One region of the Pseudomonas sp. HC1(2025) genome, then DNA from elsewhere that is predicted to be linked to it. Evidence: predicted binding sites of a transcription regulator. Region 1 holds the regulator's gene; the other holds the start of a gene.

Evidence for each region. Region 1 encodes FliA, which starts transcription of late flagellar genes. Its sites were predicted from a motif close to CTAAAGTTTNNNNNNNNNNNGCCGNTAA; they were not measured.
Region 2: a site for FliA is predicted at 2,000-2,027, ahead of motA (flagellar motor stator protein MotA). Genes of this name have one in related genera too.

The regions. Positions count from the first base shown of each region.
Region 1 covers NZ_CP196017.1:4,124,951-4,132,439, forward strand. The annotation lists gene ACSSVH_RS18245 (protein phosphatase CheZ) at 1-363, opposite strand, end outside; gene ACSSVH_RS18250 (chemotaxis response regulator CheY) at 382-756, opposite strand; gene fliA (RNA polymerase sigma factor FliA) at 925-1,665, opposite strand; gene fleN (flagellar synthesis regulator FleN) at 1,662-2,495, opposite strand; gene flhF (flagellar biosynthesis GTPase FlhF) at 2,597-3,913, opposite strand; gene flhA (flagellar biosynthesis protein FlhA) at 3,925-6,039, opposite strand; gene ACSSVH_RS18275 (cold-shock protein) at 6,184-6,387, opposite strand; gene flhB (flagellar biosynthesis protein FlhB) at 6,603-7,489, opposite strand, start outside.
Region 2 covers NZ_CP196017.1:556,144-563,632, forward strand. The annotation lists gene ACSSVH_RS02335 (rhodanese-like domain-containing protein) at 1-335, opposite strand, end outside; gene ACSSVH_RS02340 (HDOD domain-containing protein) at 393-1,928, opposite strand; gene motA (flagellar motor stator protein MotA) at 2,095-2,946, shown strand; gene motB (flagellar motor protein MotB) at 2,950-3,972, shown strand; gene rsgA (small ribosomal subunit biogenesis GTPase RsgA) at 4,087-5,118, opposite strand; gene orn (oligoribonuclease) at 5,225-5,767, shown strand; gene ACSSVH_RS02365 (trimeric intracellular cation channel family protein) at 5,943-6,557, shown strand; gene queG (tRNA epoxyqueuosine(34) reductase QueG) at 6,539-7,489, opposite strand, start outside.

The DNA of each region.
Region 1 (7,489 bases):
GGCCTCATTGGCCATGCCGTTCACCAGGGGCGTGGCGTTTTCCACCAGGTCCATGGTGCGATTGGCTGCCGCCTCAGTCAGCCTGACCACATAGGACAGGCGTTCGGTGGCATCGGTGATCTGCGAGATTTCCTCGGCCTGGGGCATGTGCGGGTCGATCTGGAAATTGACGATCGCACTGTGCAACTCACGGGTGAGCTTGCCCACTTCCTGATACAGGCCGCGGTCGCGGGTCTGGTTGAGCTCATGGATCAACTGCACTGCGTCGCCGAACTGGCCTTTTTCCAGGCTTTCGACGAGTTGGTGAGCATGTTTTTTCAGGGTCGACTCAAAGTCGGCCTGCGATGATTCTTTATGCTCCATAGCTCCCCCGTGGCAGCATCAATGACCGATGCGTTCGAAGATTTTTTCAATCTTCTCTTTCAAGGCCAGTGCAGTGAATGGCTTGACCACGTAGCCGTTGACCCCGGCCTGGGCGGCTTCGATGATCTGTTCACGCTTGGCTTCAGCGGTCACCATCAGCACAGGCAGGCTGCGCAGCTTTTCATCAGCGCGCACGTGGCGCAGCAGATCGATACCGGTCATGCCAGGCATGTTCCAGTCGGTTACCAGAAAGTCGATGCTCCCGCTGTTGAGGATCGGAATCGCCGTAATGCCGTCATCCGCCTCGACCGTGTTAGTGAACCCAAGGTCACGCAACAGGTTTTTTATGATCCGCCGCATCGTTGAGAAGTCATCAACGATGAGGATTTTCATGTTCTTGTCCAATTCGACCTCCAAGCAGTCTTAAACGCGTCCAGCACCTGGGCGCGCCATATCATTCAACAGGCATTACACAAAAAGGACTGCTGGGGCACATCACGGGCCGCTCCCGCCGGGCTTGCGCCGTGGCGGTTATCGTTCGCACTGTCCCCACACTGCCTGTCAGCGCGCTCGCCACTCTCCCAAACGCCCCCGCAAGCGGGCCGCGCATTGGCTATGTAGCTGGCTGACCCGCGATTCGCTGACCCCCAGGACCTCACCGATTTCCTTGAGGTTCAGCTCTTCGTCGTAGTACAGCGCCAACACCAGCCGCTCACGTTCCGGCAGATTGGCAATCGCCTCTGCCAGGGCGCCCTGGAAGCGTTCATCTTCCAGGTCGCGTGAAGGCTCCTGGTGAGCGCTCGCGCCATCCTCGTGCAGCCCTTCATGTTCGCCGTCCTGCAGCAGGTCGTCGAAACTGAACAGGCGGCTGCCCAAGGTATCGTTCAAAATCCCGTAGTAATCGTCGAGACTCAATTGGAGTTCGGCCGCAACTTCGTGATCTTTAGCGTCTCGACCGGTTTTTGCTTCAATTGAGCGAATTGCGTCACTCACCATCCGGGTATTGCGGTGGACCGAACGCGGCGCCCAATCACCTTTACGCACTTCATCGAGCATCGCGCCACGGATACGGATACCCGCATACGTCTCGAAACTCGCACCCTTGCTCGCGTCGTACTTGGTCGACACTTCGAGCAGGCCGATCATCCCCGCCTGGATCAGGTCTTCGACCTGGACACTGGCGGGCAGGCGTGCCAGCAGGTGGTAGGCAATGCGCTTGACCAGGGGCGCATAGCGCTCGATCAATTCGCCCTGGCTGTCACGCGCTGATTTTTTGTAAAGGTTGTAGCCGCTGGCTGTCATAGCACCGGTCCCGCACTCGTCTGATGCACCAATCGCTCGACGAAAAACTCCAGATGCCCCCGGGGATTGGCGGGCAGTGGCCAGGTATCGACCTTCTGAGCAATTGCCTTGAACGCCAACGCGCATTTCGAACGAGGGAACGCTTCATAGACTGCACGCTGCTTTTGCACAGCCTTGCGCACACACTCGTCATAGGGAACTGCGCCGACGTATTGTAAGGCGACATCGAGGAAGCGATCCGTGACCTTGGTCAACTTGGCGAACAGGTTGCGCCCTTCTTGCGGGCTCTGGGCCATGTTGGCAAGCACGCGGAAGCGGTTCATGCCGTAGTCGCGGTTGAGCAGTTTGATCAGGGCGTAGGCGTCGGTGATCGAGGTGGGTTCGTCGCAGACCACCAGCAATACTTCTTGCGCGGCGCGCACGAAGCTGACCACGGACTCGCCGATCCCGGCGGCAGTGTCGATCACCAGCACGTCGAGGTTGTCGCCGATATCACTGAAGGCCTGGATCAGGCCGGCGTGCTGCGCCGGGCTCAGATGCACCATGCTCTGGGTGCCGGAGGCGGCCGGGACGATACGAATCCCCCCAGGCCCCTGCAACAGCACGTCGCGCAGCTCACAGCGGCCTTCAATGACATCGGCCAGGGTATGTTTGGGCGTCAGTCCCAGCAGAACGTCAACGTTCGCCAGGCCCAGGTCGGCATCCAGCAGCATGACGCGGCGGCCAAGCTCTGCCAGGGCCAGGGACAAATTCACTGACACGTTAGTTTTCCCGACGCCACCTTTGCCGCCGGTCACCGCGATCACCTGTACGGGATGCATGCTGCCCATGTTCTTTCTTTACCTTGTCTTGCTTAGCCGCAGGCTACATAGGGTGGCCGCGGTAGCAGACCATCGATGTAGGTACATTGCACTGTGTTGCATGTTGCCGTTCAGCCGACCCGCTTGGCTGGGTTGTGATAGAGGTCGGCGAACATATCCGCCATCGCCTCTTCACTGGGTTCGTCCTGCATTTGCACACTGACCGCGCGGCTGACCAACTGATGACGGCGCGGCAGATGCAAGTCATCCGGGATCCGCGGCCCGTCGGTCAGGTAGGCGACCGGTAATTCATGGCTGATGGCAAGGCTCAACACTTCGCCCAGGCTTGCGGTTTCATCCAGCTTAGTCAGGATGCAACCGGCCAGCCCACAACGTTTGTAGCTGTGGTACGCAGCAGTCAGAACCTGTTTCTGGCTGGTTGTTGCAAGTACCAGGTAATTTTTCGACTTGATCCCGCGCCCGGCCAGGCTTTCCAGTTGCATGCGCAATGCCGGGTCGCTGGCTTGCAGGCCAGCGGTATCGATCAGCACCACGCGCTTGCGCAGCAGCGGGTCGAGGGCGTTGGCCAGGGACTGGCCCGGGTCGACATGGGTCACCGGCACATTGAGGATCCGGCCCAGGGTCTTGAGCTGTTCCTGGGCACCGATGCGGTAGCTGTCCATGCTCACCAGCGCAATGTTATGGGCGCCGTACTTGAGGACATAACGGGCGGCCAGCTTGGCCAGGGTGGTGGTCTTGCCCATGCCGGCAGGGCCGACCATGGCAATCACGCCACCTTCTTCAAGGGGTTCGATTTCCGGGGTCTGGATCATCCGCGCCAGGTGCGCCAGCAACATGCGCCAGGCCTGGCGAGGCTCTTCTATGCCGGTGGTCAGTTCCAGCAAGTCGCGCGACAACGGGCCGGACAGGCCGATGCGTTGCAGGCGACGCCAGAGGTTGGCCTGTTGCGGCTTGCTGCCTTGCAACTGGTTCCAGGCCAGCGAGCCCAACTGCACTTCCAGCAGTTCACGCAGGCCATTGAGCTCAAAACGCATCGAGTCGAACACGCGCTGGTCAACCGCAGCGGCCGGTGCTGGCGCGGCGGGACGTGGCGGCTCGACAAAAGTCGGTTCGACGAGTGGTTCGGCCGCCGTCAGCGGCAGGCCGGCAAACAATTGGCGATTGGTGGTCGCATCGCTGTCGCCACGCATGCTCAGCTCGGCCTGGGCCGAGACAATACGCGAGGCGGTCTTGCGCAACTCGTCTTCGAGTTCCATGTTCGGCACGCGCGGCGCCAAGGCCTGGGGTTTGTAATCCAGGGCAGCCGTCAGCTCGACACCGCCGGCAATGCGACGGTTACCGATAATAGCCGCGTCGGCGCCCAGTTCATCACGAACCAGCTTCATGGCCTGACGCATATCGGCGGCGAAAAAACGCTTTACTTGCATAACCCACTACCTCAGCCGTTGGGCCCTACTGTCGCGACGATAGTCACTTGCTTATTGTCAGGAATTTCCTGGTAAGCCAAAACGTGCAAATTCGGTACTGCCAGGCGTCCAAACCGCGACAACATCGCCCGGACGGGGCCTGCCACCAGCAGAATCACCGGTTGGCCCTGCATTTCCTGGCGCTGTGCGGCGTCAATCAACGAACGCTGCAGCTTTTCAGCCATGCTTGGCTCCAGCAGGACGCCCTCTTCCTGGCCCTGCCCTGCCTTCTGGATACTATTGAGCAATATTTGTTCCAACCTTGGTTCCAAGGTGATCACAGGCAGCTCAGAGTCAAGCCCTACAATGCTTTGGACGATGGCGCGCGACAAACCGACGCGCACCGCAGCCACCAGCGCGGCAGTATCTTGACTCTTGGCGGCATTGTTGGCGATAGCCTCGGCAATGCTGCGAATGTCCCGCACCGGCACCTGTTCGGCCAACAGCGCTTGCAGCACCTTGAGCAGTTGCGACAGCGACAACACCCCCGGCACCAGCTCTTCGGCCAGCTTTGGCGAGGCCTTGGCCAGCAATTGCATGAGTTGCTGGACTTCTTCGTGGCCAATCAACTCGTGGGAGTGCTTGTACAGAATCTGGTTGAGGTGGGTCGCCACCACCGTGCTGGCATCGACCACGGTGTAGCCCAGGGACTGCGCCTGGCTGCGCTGGCTGACTTCGATCCACACCGCGTCCAGGCCAAAAGCCGGATCTTTGGCGGTTATGCCGCTGAGGGTGCCGAAGACCTGGCCGGGGTTGATCGCCAGTTCGCGGTCGGGGTAGATCTCGGCTTCGGCCAGGGTCACGCCCATCAGCGTCAGGCGGTAGGCACTGGGGGCCAGGTCGAGGTTGTCGCGGATATGTACGGTGGGCATCAAAAAGCCCAGGTCCTGGGACAGCTTCTTGCGCACGCCCTTGATCCGCGCCAGCAACTGGCCGCCCTGGTTGCGGTCCACCAGGGGGATCAGGCGGTAGCCGACTTCCAGGCCGATCATGTCGATGGGGGTCACGTCATCCCAGCCCAACTCCTTGGTTTCCTGGGCGCGGGCCGGCGACGGCAGCAGGTCTTGCTGGCGCTCCACCTCTTTCAAGGCCTGGACCTTGATGGTGTTCTGCTTTTTCCAGAACAGGTACGCCCCGCCGGCGGCCAGCGCGGCCATGGTCAGGAACGAGAAATGCGGCATGCCCGGCACAATGCCCATGATCGCCATGATGCCGGCCGCCACGGCCAGGGCCTTGGGTGAGGCGAACATCTGGCGGTTGATCTGCTTGCCCATGTCTTCGGAGCCGGACGCACGGGTGACCATGATCGCCGCAGCTGTCGATAACAACAGTGATGGCAATTGCGCCACCAAACCGTCACCAATGGTCAACAGGGCGTAAACCTTGCCTGCATCGCCAAAGGTCATGCCGTGCTGGAAGATACCGACCGCCATGCCGCCGATCAGGTTGATAAACAGGATCAACAGGCCGGCGATGGCGTCGCCGCGCACGAACTTGCTGGCACCGTCCATGGAGCCATAGAACTCGGCTTCCTGGGCCACTTCCGAGCGGCGGGCCTTGGCCTGGTTCTGGTCGATCAGGCCGGCGTTGAGGTCGGCGTCGATCGCCATTTGCTTGCCGGGCATGGCGTCGAGGGTAAAACGCGCGCTGACCTCGGAAATCCGCCCGGCGCCCTTGGTCACCACCACGAAGTTGATGATCATCAGGATCGCAAACACCACGATACCGACCACGTAGTTACCGCCGATCACCACCTCGCCGAAGGCCTGGATCACCTTGCCGGCGGCGGCGTGGCCGTCCTGGCCGTGCAGCATCACCACCCGCGTGGAGGCCACGTTAAGGGCCAGGCGCAGCAGCGTGGCAACCAGCAAAATGGTGGGGAAGACCGCAAAGTCCAAAGGCCGCAGCGCGTACACGCAAACCAGCAGCACGACGATAGACAGGGCAATGTTGAAGGTGAAGAACACGTCCAGCAGGAACGGCGGCATCGGCAACATCATCATTGCCAGCATGACCAACAGCAACAACGGCACACCCAGATTGCCTCGCGAGAGGTCCGTCAGAGTGCCACGGGCTGTGTTGAACATATTAGAGCGATCCACCGGTATTCCTCGTCACCTTGAAGCAAACTTTTGACGCCGAGAGGCGTCCTGAAGGCGGTATTGCAAGAAGCCTTCCAACTTTTGCTTCAGGGACGAGATCGTTCCCACGCAGGCGCGTGGGAACGACCATCAGAGTGGACGCACGTTTGATGCCTGCTTGCCTTTCGGACCCTCTACAACCTCATATTCCACCTTCTGGCCCTCCGCCAGCGACTTGAAGCCGTTGCTTTGAATGCTCGAGAAGTGCACAAACAGGTCCTCTCCTCCGGCGTCTTGCGTGATGAATCCAAAGCCCTTTGAATCGTTAAACCACTTCACCGTACCCGTTGCCATTGCCCTTCTCCCAAATCAGTGCCTGTTCCCGGTCTATCAAAGCGCCCTGCACGGGGGCTGGCTACTGTCAAAGTTGACAGGTCGGAAGGGAGTTGGACGAACGGTAAACACCTGTTCCGACGCCATCGCGGGCCAGCCTGGCTCCCACATTGGAATGCGATCAAATGTGGGAGCCGGGCTTGCCCGCGATGACGTCGAAAGAGGCAGCAGAAGACTCAAGAATCGCGCCGCAAATCCGGCGGAATCGGCAAGTCCTTGAGCGGATCCGGGCGTTTGCCCTTGCCCGCGCGGTATTGGCGAATCTGGTAGACATAGGCCAGCACCTGGGCCACCGCCAGGTACAACCCGGCCGGGATCTCGTGATCGAGATCGGTGGAATAGAAGATCGAACGCGCCAGCGCCGGCGATTCCAACAGCAGGATGTCGTTGGCCTGGGCGATTTCGCGGATTTTCAAGGCAGTGAAGTCGCTACCCTTGGCCAGCAAGAGCGGCGCGCCGCCCTTCTCGGCGTCGTATTTGAGCGCCACGGCGTAGTGGGTCGGGTTGGTGATGACCACATCTGCATCCGGCACCGAAGCCATCATCTTGCGCTGGGACATGTCGCGTTGCAGTTGGCGGATGCGCTGCTTCACTTCCGGCCGACCTTCCTGGTCCTTGTGCTCGTCGCGCACTTCCTGCTTGGTCATCAGCAGTTTCTTGTGGCTTTCCCACAGCTGGATCGGCGCATCCACTGCGGCAATCAGGATCAGGCCGCAGGCCATCCACAATGCGCTCCAGCCCACCAACTGCACGCTGTGGATGATCGCCAGCTCCAGCGGTTCATGGGCGATGCGCAGCAAGTCGTCGATGTCTGACTTCAACACCACCAGCGCCACGAACAGGATGATAAAAAATTTCGCCAGGGCCTTGAGCAGCTCTACCACAGCCTTGGCGGAGAACATGCGCTTGATCCCCGCACCGGGGTTCATCCGACTGAATTTAGGCGCCAGGCTGCCGGCCGCAAACAGCCAGCCACCCAGGGAAATCGGCCCGATGATCGCCGCCAGGAGCAAGGTGATCAGCACCGGCTGCGCGGCCAGGATCGCGATCTTCCCCGAGTGCA
Region 2 (7,489 bases), 2.3 Mb from region 1:
TAGTGATACTTTTTGTGGCCGATCACGTCGAGCAGCCAGATAAAGCGCCCGGCCCAGCCGCCGCCTTCGTCGTCGTACACCACGTAGGTGGCGTCCGGAGTGTGGCCCAGTTCGCCGAACAGCTTCTCCAGGTCGGCCTTGGCCGGCAGCAGCCCCGGTGCCGGAGGCTGGCCCAGTTGGGTGCGTTTGGGATCAACAAAGTGCGCGCCGGGGATATGCCCCTGGGCATAACGGGCGGCGCTGGTGAGGTCCACCAGAATCAACGGCTCGGCGGCGAGGCGGCCAAGCAGGTCGCTGGGCTCGATCACCAGCGGCAAGCCAGAAAAGTCAGGCATGTGAGGTCTCCCGGGCACTAGGTTGGGCGATAAAAGAGGGCGATTGTAACGCAAGCATCAGGTGGTGCGGTTGGTAAAGCAGTGCAGGGCTTTCTCGATGCATTGGGCGGTTTTACCGAAGGCCTGCACGGTGGTTTCGGAGAACGGCCCGCCACCCTGGTCGGCCACCATCAGCATCACCACCCGGCCGTTACAGCTCAGGGAGCGCAACAGCAGGTGCTCGCCGACAAACAGGCGACGCAATGAGGCCGGCAGCAGTGCCGCGAATTGCGCGTGATTGTCCGGGTTAAGGCGCACCTGCGCAGACTTCTCCAGCAGGCGTTGCAGCAGCGTGCTTTGTGCGGTTTCAAGGCTCAGGTTGGCGGCGTCCTTGGGCAGGCCATCGACCTGATGCACGCGCAGCGTGGTCAAGGCCTTGTCGGCCATCAGCAACATGACGCGCTGCATGCCACTGGCCACCAGGGCCTCCTTGGCACAGGTGGTCAGGTGCATGGCGTTGGCGAAGCGGCTGGGCTCCACCAACAGTTCGCTGCAGCGCTTGCGCCAGACCGCCAGGGATTCGGCGGTGGGCGGCGGTGCTGGCAGCAGGCCGCGATGCATCCGCTGCACATGCCACGGCCAGATCAGTGCCAACGCTGGGTGCCAGAGACCGGCGGTCAAGGTATGGCGGGCGCTGATGGCTGCCTGCTGGTGCACCTGTTGCTGCACATCGGCCAGCGGTTGTTGCAGGTACAGTGCGGTGAGGTACTGCCAGCGCTGGGTGTGCGGGCAGGTCCAGGACTCCTGCGCTGCCAGCGCCATGCCATTGGCCAGCAGCACGGTGTTGGCCGGCTGGTTCAGCCAGCGCCGCAGCGCTGGGTCGTCATCGAGTTTTTGCTGCTGGCTCAAGGGCGCTTCATCGCGGGCGATGTGCAGGGCCTTGACCAGCAAGCGTTGTTCCTTGAGCAGCAGTTGGTAGCCCTGGGACACCCAGATCGGCAAGCGCCAGGCCTCGGTCAGCCCCAGGCACAGTTCCAGCAGGCGCACGCCGAACAGTTCCTGCTCGACCTTGCGTGCCGATTGGCCCTTGTGGATCACCCGCAGTTCCCATTCTTCCAAAAGCTTTGGGTAGGCCACGGCCATCGGCCACAGCGGCGAGAGAAACAGCAGGCTGCCCCAATGAATGTCCTGCCACAGGCGCGCCAGGCGGCTGGCGAACAGGCCATTGGCTTGTTGCGAGGCGTGCTGGCTGATCAGTTGCAGTTGACGCAGGGCCACGGGGATTTCATTGAGCGGCACCGACGGCAGGCGCACGAGCAGTTCTTCGGTGCGCTTGAGGCCGAGGCGGTTGATCGCCACTTCAAGGTTTTCTGCAGGCTCTGCCAGGCTGCCGTGGGCCTGGTTGTTGGCTTCGCGCATAACGCTCAGGACTAGCGCCGGGCTGTCTTGCATCAGCTCCGCAATATCTCGCAACGAACGGCGGCTGTCGCCGATGGCCTTGCACACCGCAACGTGGCTCGCTTGCGGGACGGGCAGGTGCACCTCGTCCAGACGCTTGATCCAGCCAGCCAGGGAGTTGGGTTTTGCAGTTGGGACTGTCGTTTCGTTTGCCATGATTGGGGCGCGATCATCACTTGCGGTCAACACGCCCGGAGTGGGCCGAACTGGCTTTTCGCCTTAACGGGCTATAGTCTGGCGCAGTTTTGCCGATAAGTAGAAGAAGAGTTTTTAGATCTTCCGAATATGTCCATGAACCCGACGGCGCAAGTACTCATCCCCTATGGCTAAAATTATCGGCATCATCGTCGTCATCGCAAGCGTGCTCGGCGGATACGTTCTGTCCCACGGTAAAATTGCTGCGCTGATCCAGCCCTTCGAAGTGCTGATCATCGGCGGTGCGGCGTTTGGCGCTTTCCTGCAGGCTAACCCAGGCTACATGACCATGCACGTGGTCAAAAAGTCGCTGGGCATGTTCAGCTCGCGCTTTTCCCACACGTTCTATCTGGAAGTGCTGGGCCTGGTCTACGAGATCCTCAACAAGAGCCGCCGCGAAGGCATGATGGCCATTGAGGCAGATATCGAGGACGCTGCAGCGAGCCCGATTTTCGCCAAGTACCCGGCCGTGCTCAAGGATGAGCGCATGACCGCCTACATCTGCGACTACCTGCGCATCATGTCCTCCGGCAACATGGCCCCGCACGAGCTGGAAGGCCTGTTCGACATGGAGCTGTTCAGCTTGAAAGAAGAGCTGGAGCACCCGTCCCACGCCGTGACCGGCATCGCCGACGGCATGCCCGGTTTCGGTATTGTCGCGGCGGTACTGGGTATCGTGGTGACCATGGCGTCCCTGGGCGAGGGCGACCAGGCGGCCATCGGTATGCACGTAGGCGCGGCGCTGGTGGGGACCTTCTTCGGTATTCTCGCGGCCTATGGTTTCTTTGGCCCGCTGGCCACCTCCCTGGCCCACGATGCCAAGGAAGAGCTGAATATCTACGAAGCGATCAAGGCGTCGCTGGTGGCTTCGGCTTCCGGTATGCCGCCGTCCCTGGCCGTGGAATTCGGGCGCAAGGTGCTGTATCCGAAGCACCGCCCGAGCTTTGCCGAGCTGGAACAAGCAGTTCGCGGTCGCTAAGCCATGGAAAACAACCAGCCAATCATCATCAAGCGCGTCAAGCGCTTCGCTGCCGGGCACCACGGCGGCGCCTGGAAAATCGCCTTCGCCGACTTTGCGACGGCGATGATGGCGTTCTTCCTGGTGCTGTGGCTGATGTCCACTGCGACGCCGGAACAGAAGATCGCCATCGCCGGTTATTTCAAGGATCCCATCGGCTTCTCCGAGAGTGGCACGCCGTTTGTGATCGACCTGGGTGGTTCGCCAGAATTGGCTCCCGAGCGCACCATCAACCCGGAAGTCCAGACCGAAGCGCCCCAGAAAAACATCCCGATCGAACGCCAGACCGTCGAGAGCATGGCCGAACAGGTCGAGCAGGAGCGCCTGGAGTTGTTGCTGCAAGAGCTGCAGAACAAGGTCGACGAGAACCCGCAACTGCAAAAATTCAAGGATCAGATCCACTTCGAGATCACCCCGGACGGCCTGCGTATCCAGATCATGGATGACGCCAATCGACCGATGTTCGACTCTGGCAGTGCGCGTCTCAAGCCCTACTTCGAAGACATCTTGCTGGCCATGGCCGACACCATCAAGGCGGTGCCGAACAAGATCAGCGTCAGCGGCCATACCGATGCCAAGCCGTATTCGGGCCTGGGCGATTTCGGTAACTGGGAACTGTCCGCCAACCGCGCCAATGCCGCCCGCCGCGCCCTGGTGGCTGGCAGTTACCCAGACACCCAGGTGGCGCGCGTGGTGGGCTTTGCTTCATCGCAGTTGTTTGATACCCAGGACCCATTCAACCCGATCAACCGGCGCATCGACATCGTGGTGCTGACCAAAAAAGCCCAGCGCGCCATCGAAGGCGAGCAGGGCACTCCACCGCCAGTGCCGACCCAGGGCGAGGGCGCTCCGGGTGAAGTCCCGGTGGACCCGAACGCCCTGCCACCCGAGCAGCAGCCGTTGCCGGCCCATGAGCTGCGCCAGAAGCTGAATTTGTTTGATGAGGGTGGGGTGAAGGCTCCCGGAGAAGCCCCGGCCGGTAGCTGATGCGGCTTAGGTGGGAGCGAGCTTGCTCGCGATAGCATCACCTCGGTGCATCAGTTGCACCGAGTTATCTGCATCGCGGGCAAGCCCGCTCCCACACAAGCGCGTACCTACGACTTAATAGCTGCTTTCCGGCAAGCTGGCGATGATCGAGCGATAGCTGTTCATCCGTTGTTGCTGCACGCGCCCGTCTTCCAGGGCCTTGAGCAAGGCGCAGCCTGGCTCGCGGTCGTGCTTGCAGTCGCGAAAGCGACAAGTGCCGATCAGGTCGTTGAACTCGATGAAACCCGCTTCGACATCAGCACGGCTGACGTGGCCCAGGCCGAACTCACGGATGCCGGGGGAGTCGATCAACTCGCCACCGCCCGGGAAGTGGAACAGACGCGCGGTGGTGGTGGTGTGCGTGCCCTGGCCGGACAGTTCCGACAGCGGGCCGACGCGGGTCTCGACTTCCGGCAGCAGGCTGTTGACCAAAGACGACTTGCCCACGCCCGACTGGCCGACGAACACGCTGATGCGCCCGTCCAACTGTTGTTGCAGCTGTTCCATGCCGTTGCCATGGTGCGCCGAGACTTCCAGCACCGGGTAGCCCAGCTGCCGATACACCGCGAGCAATGTATTGAGCGCCGGGGCGTTCTGTTCGTCGATCAGGTCGAATTTGTTCAGCAGCAACAGCGGGCGGATGCCGGCGTGTTCGGCCGCCACCAGGTAGCGGTCGATCAGGTTGGCGTGGGGCTCGGGCAGCGGGGCGAAGACGATGACAATCATGTCGACGTTGGCCGCCACCGGCTTGAGTTGGCCACGGCTGTCGGGGCGACGCAGTTCGGTGGTGCGCGGCAGTTGCGCGACGATCACCCCGATACCCTGGTTGCCGGCACGCCATACCACTTTGTCGCCAGTGACCAGCGCCGGCAGGTTGGCGCGCAGGTGGCAGCGGAACACTGCGCCGGCCAGTTCGCCTTCCAGGGCCTCGACTTCGACCTGCACCCCAAAGTGCGCGATTACCAGGCCTGTTTGCTCGGGGCCGAGGTCGCCACCCTCCAGCGCTTCTACGGCAGAGGATTCACGTTTGGCGGCGCGGGCAGCGCGTTCACCCTGGATCTTTTCGATGCGCCAGTTTTGGCGGCGGTTGAGCTGGCGTTTGGCCATTGGTGTTCCGTGTCGATAATGCAAAGGTTGGATAAAACGGTCGCGAGTCTAGCACGCCCCGCCTGCTAAACTGCGCAGCTACGCCAAGGTGCCAAGGAACCACGACATGCAAAACCCACAGAACCTGATTTGGATCGATCTGGAAATGACCGGTCTGAACCCTGACACCGACGTCATCATCGAGATGGCGACCATTGTCACCGACAGCAACCTCAACACCTTGGCCGAAGGTCCGGTGATCGCCATCCACCACAGCGACGCGGTGCTGGCCACCATGGACGAGTGGAACACCCGCACCCACGGCAACTCGGGCCTGACCCAGCGCGTGCGCGACAGCCGCGTGAGCATGGCTGAGGCTGAGGCCGAGACGATTGCGTTCCTGGAAAAGTGGGTGCCCAAGGGCAAGTCGCCGATCTGTGGCAACAGCATCTGCCAGGACCGTCGCTTCCTTTATACCCACATGAAGGGGCTGGAAAGCTATTTCCACTATCGCAACCTAGATGTGTCGACCTTGAAAGAACTGGCCGCGCGCTGGGCGCCAGAGGTCAAGGACAGCTTCCACAAGGGCAGCACCCACCTGGCCCTGGATGATATCCGTGAGTCGATTGCCGAGTTGCAGCACTATCGCAAGCATTTCATCAAGGCCTGACTTGCAGCAGGGCGGTGCCCTCTGTAGGAGTCCGGCTTGCCGGCGATGGCGTCCTCAAGGGCCCCATCGCCGGCAAGCGGGGCTCCTACACGGATGTTCGCGCGGGTTTTCTGGCCGCCCCCTTTTGGTGCCCCTGCCAAATGATTAGACTGCGCGCCTCTTTGCAAGGATCGCCATCATGCTGCTGATGCTCTACCTCATCGCCATCACCGCCGAAGCCATGACTGGTGCCTTGTCGGCTGGCCGTCGTGGCATGGATTGGTTCGGCGTGGTGCTGATTGCGTGCGTCACAGCCCTTGGCGGCGGTTCGGTACGCGATGTGTTGCTTGGCCACTACCCGCTCACCTGGGTCAAACACCCGGAATACCTGGTGCTGACCTCGGTAGCGGCATTGGTGACGATCTTTATCGCCCCATTGATGCGTCATTTGCGTTCACTGTTTTTGGCGCTGGACGCCGTGGGCCTGGTGGCGTTCACCCTGATCGGCTGCATGACGGCCCTGGAAATGGGCCACGGCATGCTGGTGGCCTCGGTCAGCGGGGTGATCACCGGGGTCTTCGGCGGGATCCTGCGGGATATCTTCTGTAACGATATCCCGTTGATCTTCCGTCGCGAGCTGTACGCCAGCGTGTCGTTCCTCGCCGCCTGGTGCTACATGCTGTGCATCTACCTCGAACTGCCCAGCGAGCAGGCGATCCTGCTGACGTTGTTCAGCGGTTTTCTATTGCGTCTGCTGGCGATCCGCTTTCATTGGGAAATGCCCAAGTTCGTCTACAACGACGAACATTGACGGAGCGCGTGCTGGTTCAGCGCCCATTCCACATGTTCGCGAACCAGTTCGCTGGGGTAGTCCAGGCGTGCCTTCAAGGCTTCCAGCACCGGAATGCTCGAGGGCGCATTGCCCAGGCCCACGGCCAGGTTGCGCAGCCAGCGCTCATAGCCGGCGCGGCGCAGCGGCGAGCCTTCGGTGCTGCTGAGGAATTTATCCTCATCCCACATAAATAACTCAGCCAGTTCGGCGTTATCCAGATTGTGGCGCGGCTTGAAATCGCTTTCTCCTGAGGGGCGGGCGAAACGATTCCATGGGCAAACGATCTGACAGTCATCGCAGCCGAAAACCCGGTTGCCAATCAACGGCCGCAGCTCTTCGGGGATCGCGCTCTTGAGTTCGATGGTCAGGTACGAAATGCAGCGCCGGGCGTCCAGCACATAGGGGCCGACGAAGGCATTGGTCGGGCAGATATCCAGGCAGGCGGTGCAGCGGCCGCAGTGTTCGGTGCTGTGGGGCGGATCGATGGGCAGCGGCAGGTCGACAAACAGCTCACTGAGGAAGAAGTAGCTACCGGCCTTGCGGTTGAGGACCAGGGTGTTTTTGCCGATCCAGCCTAAACCTGCCTGTTCGGCGATGGCTTTTTCCAGCACTGGGGCGCTGTCGACAAAGGCGCGAAAACCAAACGGGCCGATCTGTGCCTGGATGCGGTCGGCCAGTTGCTGCACGCGCTTGCGGATCAGCTTGTGGTAGTCGCGGCCCAGGGCGTAGCGGGAGATGTAGGCTTTTTCGGGTTGGGCCAGCAGTTGCGCCATCTGCGTGTCGCCGGGCAGGTAATCCATGCGCAGGGACACCACGCGCAAGGTGCCGGGTACCAGCTCGTCAGGGTGCGAGCGCTTGCTGCCATGGGCGCCCATGTAGTCCATCTCGCCGTGATAGCCCGCGTCGAGCCA